DNA from 3 places in the Pseudomonas tructae genome. Region 3 is predicted to be linked to each of the others. Evidence: predicted binding sites of a transcription regulator. Region 3 holds the regulator's gene; each other region holds the start of a gene.
What was found. Region 3 encodes FliA, which starts transcription of late flagellar genes. Its sites were predicted from a motif close to CTAAAGTTTNNNNNNNNNNNGCCGNTAA; they were not measured.
Positions count from the first base shown of each region.

Region 1: motA (flagellar motor stator protein MotA) is a predicted target of FliA. The motif match lies at 2,614-2,641, and genes of this name have one in related genera.
Region 2: EXN22_RS10055 (methyl-accepting chemotaxis protein) is a predicted target of FliA. The motif match lies at 2,014-2,041, and genes of this name have one in related genera.

Region 1 covers NZ_CP035952.1:861,859-866,271, reverse strand. The annotation lists gene EXN22_RS03950 (TIR domain-containing protein) at 124-606, shown strand; gene motB (flagellar motor protein MotB) at 671-1,693, opposite strand; gene motA (flagellar motor stator protein MotA) at 1,697-2,548, opposite strand; gene EXN22_RS03935 (HDOD domain-containing protein) at 2,680-4,215, shown strand; gene EXN22_RS03930 (rhodanese-like domain-containing protein) at 4,262-4,413, shown strand, end outside.
Region 2 covers NZ_CP035952.1:2,179,269-2,183,681, reverse strand. The annotation lists gene fabB (beta-ketoacyl-ACP synthase I) at 1-216, shown strand, start outside; gene EXN22_RS10055 (methyl-accepting chemotaxis protein) at 331-1,956, opposite strand; gene EXN22_RS10050 (DUF3859 domain-containing protein) at 2,096-2,560, opposite strand; gene EXN22_RS10045 (amidohydrolase family protein) at 2,627-3,634, opposite strand; gene EXN22_RS10040 (pirin family protein) at 3,739-4,413, shown strand, end outside.
Region 3 covers NZ_CP035952.1:2,009,338-2,013,750, reverse strand. The annotation lists gene EXN22_RS09325 (chemotaxis protein CheA) at 1-547, opposite strand, end outside; gene EXN22_RS09320 (protein phosphatase CheZ) at 560-1,348, opposite strand; gene EXN22_RS09315 (chemotaxis response regulator CheY) at 1,368-1,742, opposite strand; gene fliA (RNA polymerase sigma factor FliA) at 1,846-2,586, opposite strand; gene fleN (flagellar synthesis regulator FleN) at 2,583-3,416, opposite strand; gene flhF (flagellar biosynthesis protein FlhF) at 3,537-4,413, opposite strand, start outside.

The DNA.
Region 1 (4,413 bases), 1.1 Mb from region 3:
CCTTTCAAGATTCGCCGCCATGAAGCGAATCACCCCATGCCCTGCGTGTGAAAGGAATCAAACAATGACAATTCAGCCCTTGCGCATCAAATCCATGCCCTCCAATCAGGGAGGGCAGCGCTGATGCCAGTCTTTATCAGTTATCGACACAGTGAACGTCTGGACGCCTTCATCATCAATGAACGGCTCAAGCTCGAAGGTATCAACACCCAGCTGGACCTGTTCGACACCGAAGCCCAGCAGACCACCGACGATATCAGCGGCATCATCCGCCGCAACGTCAGCCAGTGCACCCACCTGATCGCCGTGCTGGCACCGGAAACCGCCGACGCCTGGTGGGTGCCTTTCCAACTTGGCGCCGCGACCCTGGTCAACCGCCGCGTCGCCTTCTACCAGTGCGGCGAAGCAACGCTACCAGGGTACCTGGAGAAGTGGCCGACCATGAACAATCGCGAGCACATCGAGCTGTACGTACGCGCCTACCACGACGAGCAGACCTTCAAGCGTTCGATTGACAGCGACGCCTGCGAGGCCAATGCCACCAATCGCTCCAACGCCGACTTCTTCCATGCCGACCTCAAGGCCAAAATCCGCCGCGGCTTCTAACCCTTGACGCAAAAAAACGCCCGTGGGCAGCGCTGCGCACGGGCGTTTTTTTCAAACAACAGTATTACTGTTTGTTTTCGTCCATTTTCAACACACCATCTTCGAAGATGTTCAGCTTCTGCCGCAACTCCCGTGGCTGCATCGGCTCAGGCTCGGCGGCCGGACTCGGCGCTGGCGTAGCGCCTGGAGCAGGCGCCGCAGCACCGGGTGGTGCGGCATCAGGGGCGGAAGGCTGGGTCTGCTCACCTTCGATGGTGCGCTGGGCCTTCTTGGTCAGGACGATGATATCGATACGGCGGTTGACCGGATTGAGCGGGTTCTGCCGGTCGAACAGCGACGACGAGGCATAGCCCACCACCCGCGCAACCTGGGTATCCGGATAGCCACCAGCGACCAGCGCGCGACGGGCGGCGTTGGCACGGTTGGCCGACAGCTCCCAGTTGCCAAAGTCGCCAGTGCCCGCGTAGGGCTTGGCATCGGTATGACCGCTGATGCTGATCTTGTTCGGCACCGCCTTGATGGTGTCTGCCATGGCCAGCAGGATATCTTCGAAGTACGGCTGCAAGCGCGCGCTGCCCAGGTCGAACATCGGCCGATTCTCGGCGTCCATGATCTGAATGCGCAGGCCGTCCTGGGTAATCTCGAAGAGAATCTGGTCCTTGAACTTCTGCAGTTGCGGGTTCTCTTCGACCTTGTTCTGCAGCTCTTGCAACAGCAGTTCCAGGCGCTCGCGCTCGACCTGCTCGGCCATGTTCTCGACCGTGTTCTGGTCGATCGGGATGCTGCTTTCAGGCGTAGGCTCGGACTTTTCTTCCGGGTTGATGGTCTTTTCCGGCGCAAGCTGAGGCGAGCCGCCCAGGTCAATGATGTAGGGCGTGCCGCTTTCGGAAAATCCGATCGGGTCCTTGAAGTAACCGGCAATGGCAATCTTCTGCTCGGGCGTGGCGGTCGACAGCAGCCACAGCACGAGGAAGAACGCCATCATCGCCGTGGCGAAGTCGGCGAAGGCAATCTTCCAGGCACCACCGTGGTGGCCGTCGCCAAAGCGCTTGATGCGCTTGACGATAATGGGCTGATTGTTCTCCATGGCTTAGCGACCGCGAACTGCTTGTTCCAGCTCGGCGAAGCTTGGGCGGTGGGCCGGGAACAGCACCTTGCGCCCGAACTCCACGGCCAGCGACGGCGGCATGCCCGAGGCCGAAGCCACCAGCGAGGCCTTGATGGCCTCGTAGACGTTAAGCTCTTCCTTGGCGTCATGGCGCAAGGAGGTGGCCAGCGGGCCGAAGAAGCCGTAAGCGGCGAGAATACCGAAGAACGTACCGACCAGTGCCGCACCCACGTGCAGGCCGATGGACTTCTGGTCACCATCGCCCAACGAGGCCATGGTCACCACGATACCCAGTACCGCGGCAACGATACCGAAACCTGGCATGCCATCAGCGATGCCGCTGACGGCGTGAGACGGATGCTCGAGCTCTTCCTTCATGCTCAGCAGCTCCATGTCGAACAGGCCCTCGAGCTCGTGCGGGGCCATGTTGCCGGTGGACATGATGCGCAGGTAATCACAGATGAACGCGGTCATGCGTTCGTCACCCAGGACGGCCGGGTACTTGGCGAAAATCGGGCTGGCAGCGGCGTCTTCGATATCGGCTTCGATCGCCATCATGCCTTCACGACGGGATTTGTTGAGAATCTCGTAGACCAGGCCCAGCACCTCGACATAGAAGGTGTGGGTAAAGCGCGTGCCGAACATCTTCAGCGACTTCTTGATTACATGCATGGTCATGTAACCAGGGTTGGCCTGGAGGAACGCACCGAAAGCGGCACCACCGATAATCAGCACTTCAAAAGGCTGAATCAGGGCCGCAATCTTGCCGTGGGAGAGTACATATCCGCCGAGCACACTCGCGAATACGACGATGATGCCGATAATTTTAGCCATAGATAGAAAGCACTTACTGTCGTGGTCAGGGTCGTGAGCGGAAGTTAAAAAAACTCTTCTTCTACTTATCGGCAGAACTGCGCCAGACTATAGTCAGTCAAGGCGAAAAGCCAGTTCGGCCTACCTCCAGCATGCCTATTGAAACCATCGTGCCAAGTCAAACACCAAAAACACTCGATGCCTGGGTCAAGCTTCTCGATAGTGTGCGCCTGCCGGTGCCGCTTGCCAGTTACGAACGGGTAAAGGCGGCTATCGACGACAGCCGCCGTTCGTTGCGCGATATCGCCGAATTGATGCAGGACAGCCCGGCGCTGGTGCTCAGCGTAATGCGCGAGGCCAACCACCACAGCAACACCAGCCTGGGCGAACCTGCCGAAAGCCTGGAGATTGCCCTCAATCGCCTGGGTCTTGCGCGTACGGCGCAGTTGTTGGAGCGCCTGCCGGCCGTACCCGAAGGCGAGATTGCATTGACCCTGCGCCAATTGCAGCTGGTAAGCCAGCATGCCAGCCAGCAAGCCAATGGCCTGTTCGCCAGCCGCCTGGCGCGCCTGTGGCAAGAAATTCACTGGGGCAGCCTGCTGTTCCTGTCGCCACTGTGGCCGCTGGCCCTGACCCACCCCAAGCTGCTTGAAGAGTGGGAGCTGCGCGTGGTGCACAAGGGCGAATCGGCCCCCAGGGTGGAAAAAGAGCTGTTTGGCGTACGCGTCATGAGCCTGTGCAAAGCCCTGGCCGAACACTGGCGACTACCAGACTGGGTAACCCGCGGTTACCATTTACTCCAGGAAGAACGCCGGCTACTGGCCGAAGCGAGCCTCATCGCCCGTGACCAGGACAGCCTGCACCAGCAACAGCGCCTCGACGATCAGCCGAGCTTGCACCGCTGGTTCAACCAGCCGGCCAACACCGTGCTACTGGCCAACGGCCTGGCCCTGGCCTCACAGGTAGGATGGACCAATGGCCATGTGCAGCGCTGGCAACTGCTCACCAGCCTGTACCTGCAGACCTCTCTGGACGATGTGCAGCAACGGGTGCACCAACAAGCTGCGATCAGTGCCCGTCATCATGCCTGCCCCGGCTTGTTCCACCCGGCCGAGGCACTGCTCTGGCCCTGGCACCAGCAATGCCTGCACCAGGGTCAGATCGCCCCGTCGACGCCCTCGGCCCAGGCCCTGGGCACCTGGCGTACGCTCTGTGGTGAACTGCTGGCCGAGCCTAGCCCGTTCAGCAATTCCATCCACCTGACGAGCCTGGCCCGCGATGCCCTGGTCGCCTGCGGCATGCAACGCGTGATGCTGCTGATGACCGACAAGACCCTGACCCAGTTGCGGGTTCATCAGGTTGCCGGCCTTCCCGGTGAAGCAGCCAGCCTGGTACTGCCCATTGAACAAAGCAAACTGCTGCAACGCTTGCTGAGCAAATCGGCGCAGTTGCGCCTGACCCCGGACAACCACGCCCAGTTCTCAGCCTTGTTGCCAGCCAGCCTGCGCGCGCTGTTTCGCAGCGAACACCTGCTGCTACGCTCACTCTCGAGCAATGGCCGGACGGTGATGCTGCTGATCGCCGACCAAGGTGGCAAGCCATTGGCAGATGTCAGCGTGCAAGCATTCGGCAAAACCGCGCAATGCATCGAGCGGGCCCTGACCGCCTTCAGCAACCGCAGCGCCTGAGCCATGCGCTACAATCGCCCCCTCTGTTTCGCCCTGGAGACTCTGGATGACTGACTTTTCTGGCCTGCCCCTGGTTATCGAGCCGGCTGACCTGCAAACCCGCCTGGAAGCGCCAGAGTTGATTCTGGTCGACCTGACCAGCCCAAACCGTTATGACAGCGGGCATATTCCCGGTGCGCGCTTCGTCGACCCCAAGCG
Region 2 (4,413 bases), 170 kb from region 3:
GCCGGCGTTCACGAGGCGATCTACTGCATGTTGATGATGGAAGGCAACTTCATTGCCGGCTCCGCCAACATCGACGAACTGGACCCGGAAGTGGCCGACCTGCCGGTGCTGACCAAGACCCAGGAAAACGCCAAGATCGATACCGTGATGAGCAACAGCTTCGGTTTCGGCGGCACCAACGCCACCCTGGTGCTCAAGCGCTGGGCAGGCAAGTAAGGGCTAGCCCCTTCTCCTGAAAACGCCCCGACTTGTCGGGGCGTTTTTGTTTTAGCATCGCGGGGCAAGCCCGCTCTCACATCTATTGTGGGAGCGGGCTTGCCCCGCGACGCCTTACACCGAAAACCGCCCCACCAGGCCATTGAGCTCAATCGCCAGCTGCGACAGCGCCTGGCTCGCCGCGTTGGTCTGATTCGCTCCCGCCGAGGTTTGCATGGCCAGGTCGCGGATGTTGGTCAGGTTGCGGTCCACCTCCCGCGCCACCTGCGCCTGCTGTTCCGAGGCGCTGGCAATCACCAGGTTGCGCTCATTGATCAGGCTGATCGCCGCAGCGATCTCCTCCAGCGCCGCGCCAGCAGCATGGGCTCCCTCCAAGGTGCCGCGCGCCCGCTCATTGGTATGCTGCATGCCCTCGACCGCACGATGGGTGCCCTGCTGGATACCGTCGATCATCTGCTCGATTTCACGGGTCGACTGCTGGGTGCGGTGGGCCAGGGCCCGCACCTCGTCCGCGACCACGGCAAAGCCGCGCCCGGCGTCACCGGCGCGGGCCGCCTCGATCGCGGCGTTGAGGGCCAGCAGGTTGGTCTGTTCGGCAATCGCGCCAATCACATCCAGCACCTTGGTAATACCATGGACCTGCTGGGCCAGCTGCCCCACTTCTTCAGCGTTGGCGGTAACACCCGCCGCCAGGTCTTCGATCGACGTCACGGTGAGGCGTACTTGCTCACGACCCTGGCGGGCGATGCGGTCCGATTCCTGGGAGGCCTCGGAAGTGGCCACGGCATTGCTCGCCACCTCCTCCACCGCCGCGGTCATCTGGTTGACGGCGGTCGCCGCCTGCTCGATTTCCTGGCTTTGCTGCATCAGCCCACGGGTAGCGTCTTCAGTCACCGCGCTGAGCTCTTCGGAGGCCGAGGCCAACTGGCTGGACGAATCGGAGATGCGCCCGATGGTCTCGCGCAGGCTCTGCTGCATTTGCTTCATCGCTGCAAGCAAGCGGGCCGGCTCGTCCTTGCCCTGCACCGTGATCTGCGGGGTCAGGTCACCAGTGGCCACCACCTCGGCAACTTGCAGCGATTGCGTCAGCGGCCGGACGATACTGCGGGTCAAGGTCAAGGCCAGCACCACCGTCAGCACCACGGCGGCGATCAGCAGGCCAATCACCCAGACCCGCGCCTGCTGGTAGACGGCTTCGGCAAGGTCGGTCGCCGTGTTGGCATGCTGATTGTTGAGCGCAATCAGCTCGTTAAGGCTGGCGGTCATCTGGTCTGCCAACTGGTTCATGTCGCCATTGACCAGGGCCACGGCCTCTTCGAGCCGATGCGCAGAAGACAATTCCACCACTTGGCCCTGTAGCTTGAGGTAGCGCTGCTCCAGCTCAAGGTAGCGGTCGAACAGGGTTTGCTCTTCAGGCAGCACGATCAGGGCCTGGTACTTCTGCTGAGCCTTGCCCAGCCCGGCCTTGATCTGCTCGATGCGCGACTTGTTCTGCTCAAGCGCTGCGGCGTCACGATTGACCAGCAAACGCAAGGTCAAGGCGCGAATGCGCAGCATGTCCTGGGTCATCTGGCCGACCGATATGACGCTGGGCAACCAGTTGCTGTCGACCTGCTCGGACTGCTGGCGCATGCTGGTCATCTGCATCAAGGCAAAGGCGCCCAAGGCAAACACCAGCGCCGCCACCAGGCCAAAGCCCAGGCCAGCCCTGGGCGCGATATTCATGCTTCTCAAGCTCATTTCCTGGCTCCCTCCAAAAGCGCTGCAACAGCGCGCAGCAGTCCTTGCTTCTAGACGGTATCGGCCCGGCGAAAATTTGCGTAAGACGAAAACGTGATATCAAAAGGCCTTGTGATCGCGACGCCAGTGACGCAGGGGCTCAACGCACGGTAAAGCGCTGCTCGGCAAGCAGGCGGTCGCCCTGGAAGACCATGAAATGCCACTGCCCGGGCACCACTTCATGGTGCTCGGTGAACTCGTAGGCCATCACGTCCTGGACCGCTCCGGGCACCAGTTTCTGCACCACTTCGAACTTGTCATGGCGCTTGCCATCGGGGGTGATCACCCCTGGAGTGAAGTACAGCAGGGTCAACGGGGTGTCTTCGGCGACCTTGCCTTCCAGGCGGTAGCGCAGGCCGAACTTGCTGCCCAGGCGTGCCGGAATGTCTTCGGTGGGGTGCAGTGCCTGGTTGCTCTGGGTCAGCACTCGCTCACCGGGCTGGAAATTCTCGTGGCGAGTCTCGAACAACCCGTACTCCACCGGGCCCGCTACGCGAACCTCGGCACTGGCCAGGCCACTGACCAGCAACAGCCCGCATAAGGCGCTGAAACGATGTGAAAACATAGTGCACTCCATCAGGTTGATGGCGGCAGGCTATGACGTCGGCATGACAGGCTGATGACAGAGCGGTCACGGGCGCGCCTTGGGCAGTACGGCCAGGAAGTTGTCGCGGGCGACCTGTTGCGCGATGTCGGCCGGCAAGGCATCGAGAAATACATCGAAACCCTGCATCTGCTCACCCAGGCTGGCGAAACGCCCGACCACATCGGAGCCGAGCATGAAGCGTTCAGGGAAGCGCTTCACCAGTTCCAGCCACTGCGCCCTTGGTTTTCCCTGATCGTCCAGCAGATAAGGCTGCAGGACGCTCCAGGATAGATCCACGTACAGGTTCGGGTAGTCTTCCAGCAGCCGTGACAGCGTCGGCAGCAGAAAGTCGAGCTGGGTCTGGTGGCGATGGATTTCCATGCTGGTGCCGGCATGGGCCCAGATGAAGCGGGTGTGCGGGTGATTACGCAGGGGTTCTTCGATCTCCGCCAGGTACAACGGGTTGCGTTCGCGCTTTGAGGTAATGTTGGAGTGAATCAGCACCGGCAGGTCCTGTTCGGCGGCCAGGTGATAGATACGGGTCATGGCCTCGTTGTTGGCCCGCGGCGTGTCGCCGCTGGTCAGCGCGGTCAGGTCGTCATGGCGGGTAAACACTTCACCGATGCCCTGCCACAGGCCCGGATACAGCTCGAGCATGCGCTCGATGTGCGCGACGGCATTCTTGTCCACCGGGTTGAAGCCACTGAGAAACGGATGAAAGCGCTGGCGCTGCACGGGGGCGAGCTTCTCCAGGGCCGCCGCGACATAGATATCGGTGGCGCTGTACCAGTAGGCATCGGCATCGTCGCCTGCGTAGTAGCGCGGGCGCTTGGGCTCGTCCTCATGCCACTTCTTGGCCACGGGAATGCCGGAGATCATCGACTGGTCGATACGCGCCGCGTCCATGGCCTTGAGCAAGGCATCCATGCCGGCGGTTTCCTGAAAGAAATCCACGTAATGCAGGTGCGCGTCACTGTAGTGGTACTCGCGCGCCTGCGCCGTCGGCAGCGACAGCGTCATCACCAGCACCCAGCCCAGATACCTGACAATCATCATGCGCTCCTTGTTGGCCGCTTCAGACAAGGTAGACCGACCTCAACACCTGGCAGTTCAGCAGGTTATGCTACAAGAACCCTCCCCCAGGCCTGGAGCACACCGTGAGCAGTCCCTTGGTCATCCGCCCTCGCGCCGAATCGGTCGAAGGCCAACCCATCCTGCGCCCCCTGCCTTCGGCCCAGTGCCGCAGCGTCGGGCCCTTTGTGTTCTTCGATCACATGCTCGAAACCGATTACCCGACCGGGCGCGGCATGAACATCCGCCAGCACCCGCACATCGGCCTGTCGACCCTCACCTACCTGTTCGAAGGCGAAATCCAGCACAAGGACAGCCTGGGTTCAGACCAGAGAGTCAAAGCCGGCGAGGTCAGCTGGATGACCGCTGGCAGCGCCATTGCCCATGTCGAGCGCACCCCGTCCGACTTGCTGACAGAGCGCTCGCGCCTGCATGGCTTGCAGGTGTGGCTGGCCTCTCCAAAAGCCCAGGAGCAAGGCCCGGGGCACTACAGCCATCACCCGGCGGCGAGCTTGCCGGTCAGTGACAACCTCGGGGTCAGCATTCGCATGATTGCCGGCAACGGTTTTTGCCTGCAATCACCGGTGCCGGTGCTGTCACCAACCCTGTATGCGCTGGTGCAGATGCAGGCCGCCACGACCCTGACGGTGCCCACTGAACACGCCGAGCGTGCATTGTATGTGTTGGACGGCGAAGTCAGCCTGAACGATGAGGCAATCGAGCCGTGCAGCCTGGTGATCTTGCCATCCGGCGAAGAGATG
Region 3 (4,413 bases):
CGCCAGCAGGCTCGGCCACTTGGGCTTCGGCCTCAGCCTTGACGGCACTGAGCGAGTCGAGCAACTGCTCGAACTCGGTGTCGGTGATGTCGGCTTCGGCCTCGACCGCAGGCGCTTCGAGCACTTCAGGCTCAGGCGCAGGCGCTTCGTCTTCTCCGGCAGGCTCTGCCAGGCGCGACAGCGCCGCCAGCAGCTCAGGAGTGGCCGCAGTGATATCAGAACGCTCGCGCACCTGGCCGAACATGCTGTTGACCGTGTCCAGTGCTTCCAGGACCACGTCCATCAGTTCGGCATCAACGCGCCGGGCACCCTTGCGCAGGATGTCGAAGACGTTTTCGGCGATATGGCAGCACTCCACCAGCTCGTTGAGCTGGAGGAAGCCGGCGCCCCCTTTTACAGTGTGAAAACCGCGAAAGATCGCATTGAGCAAATCGGCATCATCCGGACGGCTTTCCAGCTCGACCAGTTGCTCGGACAGTTGCTCAAGAATTTCGCCGGCTTCTACCAGGAAATCCTGAAGGATTTCTTCATCGGCGCCGAAGCTCATTAAACGTGCTCCCTAAAAACCCAGACTGGACAGCAGATCGTCGACATCGTCCTGACCGGACACAACGTCTTCACGCTTATCGGCATGAATCTGCGGACCTTCACCCCGAGTCGGATGTTTTTCTTGATCTTTTTCAGCGCGCAGCTGCTGGTGGTCATGTTCGATACCGGCAAAACGGTCGACCTGGCTTGCCATCAGCACGAGCTTGAGCAGATTGCTTTCTACTTCGGTGACCAGCGTCGTGACGCGCTTGATCACCTGGCCGGTCAGGTCTTGGTAGTCCTGGGCCAGAAGAATGTCATTGAGGTGCCCGGCGACCTTGCGGTTGCCTTCCTCGCTGCGCGTCAGGAAACTGTCGACACGCTTGGCCAACTCACGGAACTCCGGCGCCGCCACTTCGCGGCGCATGAAACGCTGCCAGTCGACGCTCAGTTCCCTGGCTTCGTCGCTCAACGCGTTGAGAACCGGTGTACTGGCTTCGACCAGGTCCATGGTGCGATTGGCCGCGCCCTCGGTCAGCTTGACCACATAGGACAGGCGTTCGGTCGCGTCGGTAATCTGCGACACTTCCTCGGCCTGCGGCATGTGCGGGTCGATCTGGAAGCTGACGATCGCACTGTGCAACTCGCGGGTAAGTTTGCCGACTTCCTGGTACAGGCCTAGGTCACGGGTCTGGTTCAGCTGATGGATCAGTTGCACCGCGTCGCCGAACTTGCCTTTCTCAAGGCTGTCGACCAGTTCCTTGGCGTGCTTCTTGAGTGTCGACTCGAACTCGCCCAAGGATGATTGTGTTTGCTCCATAGCGCCCCCGTGGCGTACCTCAGCTATTGACGCGCTCGAAGATTTTTTCGATTTTTTCTTTCAGCACCTGGGCAGTGAACGGCTTGACCACATAGCCGTTGACTCCGGCCTGGGCGGCTTCGATGATCTGCTCGCGCTTGGCTTCGGCGGTCACCATCAGCACCGGCAGGTGTTTCAGGCGCTCATCAGCCCGTACCTTGCGCAGCAGGTCGATGCCGGACATGCCAGGCATGTTCCAGTCGGTCACCAGAAAATCGAAGTGGCCGCTTTCGAGCATCGGCAGCGCAGTGTTGCCGTCGTCGGCTTCCTGGGTGTTGGTAAAGCCCAGATCACGCAACAGGTTCTTGATGATCCGCCGCATCGTCGAGAAGTCGTCCACGATGAGGATTTTCATGTCTTTGTTCAATTAGACCTCCAAGCAGTCTTTAACGCGTTCAGCGCGGAACGCGCATTCAATCAATTCGGTACTGCATTTCACGACTGCATTGAACCGGTGTTCAACGCGCTCGCCATTCCCCCAGGCGACCACGCAAACGTGCCGCGCACTGGCTGTGCAACTGGCTGACGCGCGATTCGCTCACCCCCAGGACCTCACCGATCTCCTTGAGGTTGAGCTCTTCGTCGTAGTACAGCGCCAGCACCAGACGCTCACGTTCGGGCAGGTTGGCAATGGCATCGGCCAAGGCTGCCTGAAAACGCTCGTCTTCCAGGTCGCGCGAAGGCTCGAGCTGGGCACTGGCACCTCCCTCGTGCAGACCTTCATGTTCGCCGTCCTGCAGCAGGTCGTCGAAACTGAACAGGCGGCTGCCCAGGGTGTCATTCAAAATCCCGTAATAATCGTCGAGACTCAATTGAAGTTCGGCAGCAACTTCGTGATCTTTAGCGTCACGACCGGTTTTTGCTTCAATTGCACGAATCGCGTCACTGACCATGCGGGTATTGCGGTGTACCGAACGCGGTGCCCAATCGCCCTTGCGCACTTCATCGAGCATGGCCCCACGAATACGGATACCGGCATAGGTCTCGAAACTGGCACCCTTGCTCGCATCGTACTTGTTGGCGACTTCGAGCAAGCCGATCATCCCGGCCTGGATCAGATCCTCGACCTGAACACTGGCCGGCAGACGCGCCAGCAAGTGGTAGGCGATGCGCTTGACCAACGGCGCGTAACGCTCGATCAACTCGTACTGGGCGTCACGCGAAGCCTTGCTGTACATCCGATAACCGCTGGCGTTCATAGCACCGGACCTGCACTCGTCGGTTGCACCAGGCGTTCGACGAAGAACTCCAGGTGACCCCGTGGGTTGGCAGGCAGCGGCCAGGTGTCGACTTTCTGGGCAATGGCCTTGAATGCCAGCGCGCACTTGGAACGCGGGAAGGCTTCATAGACTGCTCGCTGCTTCTGCACCGCCTTGCGCACGCATTCGTCGTAAGGCACCGCGCCGACGTATTGTAGAGCGACATCCAGAAAGCGATCAGTGACCTTGGTCAACTTGGCGAACAGGTTGCGCCCCTCTTGAGGGCTCTGAGCCATGTTTGCCAGGACGCGGAAGCGGTTCATGCCGTAATCGCGATTGAGCAGCTTGATCAGGGCATAGGCATCGGTGATCGAGGTGGGCTCGTCGCAGACCACCAGCAACACCTCCTGGGCGGCGCGAACAAAGCTGACTACCGAGTCACCGATACCCGCAGCGGTGTCGATCACCAGCACATCGAGGTTGTCGCCGATCTCGCTGAAGGCCTGGATCAGTCCGGCATGCTGCGCCGGCGCCAGGTGCACCATGCTTTGCGTACCCGAAGCCGCCGGCACGATGCGTACGCCACCAGGGCCTTGCAGCAGCACTTCGCGCAGCTCGCAGCGGCCTTCGATGACGTCGGCCAGGGTACGTTTGGGCGTCAGGCCCAGCAGCACGTCGACGTTGGCCAGGCCCAGGTCGGCGTCCAGCAGCATGACCCGACGGCCAAGCTCAGCCAGCGCCAGCGACAGGTTCACTGACACGTTAGTCTTGCCGACGCCACCTTTGCCACCGGTCACGGCGATCACCTGTACGGGATGCATGCTACCCATGTTTGTTCTTTACCTTGTCTTACTTAGACCGAGGCCACATGACTGGGCTGCGCTTTCAACACCTGAAAAATGCCTGGCAGACCATTGATGTAGGTACTTTGCAACGTATTCATATTCACCTCAGCCCACGCGTTTGCCAGGGCTGTGGTAGAGATCAGCGAACATGTCGGCCATGGCCTCTTCGCTGGGCTCGTCCTGCATCTGCACACTCACTGCGCGGCTGACCAACTGGTGCCGGCGCGGCAGGTGCAGGTCGTCAGGAATGCGCGGGCCATCGGTAAGATAGGCCACAGGCAGTTCGTGACTGATTGCCAGGCTCAATACTTCGCCGAGGCTGGCGGTTTCATCTAGCTTGGTCAGGATGCAACCGGCCAGGCCACAGCGCTTGTAGCTGTGGTAGGCGGCGGTCAGCACCTGCTTCTGGCTGGTGGTTGCCAGCACCAGATAATTCTTGGCCTGAATCCCGCGCCCGGCAAGGGTTTCGAGCTGCATACGCAGGGCCGGGTCGCTGGCTTGCAGGCCAGCGGTGTCGATCAGCACCACACGCTTGCGCAGCAGCGGGTCGAGCGCCTGGGCCAGCGACTGGCCCGGATCGACATGCGTGACCGAGACATTGAGGATCCGCCCCAGGGTCTTGAGTTGCTCCTGGGCACCAATCCGGAAACTGTCCATGCTCACCAGGGCCAGGTTGTGTGCACCGTACTTGAGCACGTAGCGCGCAGCCAGTTTGGCCAGGGTAGTGGTCTTGCCCATGCCGGCCGGACCGACCATGGCAATGACACCGCCCTCTTCAATCGGTTCGATTTCCGGCACCTGAATCATCCGCGCCAGATGGGCCAGCAGCATGCGCCAGGCTTGCCGAGGCTCTTCGATGCCGGTCGTCAGGTCGAGCAACTCACGGGCAATCGGCCCGGACAGGCCTATACGCTGCAGGCGCCGCCACAGGTTGGCTTGCTGCGGTTTGTTGCCTTGCAACTGGCTCCAGGCCAGCGAGCCG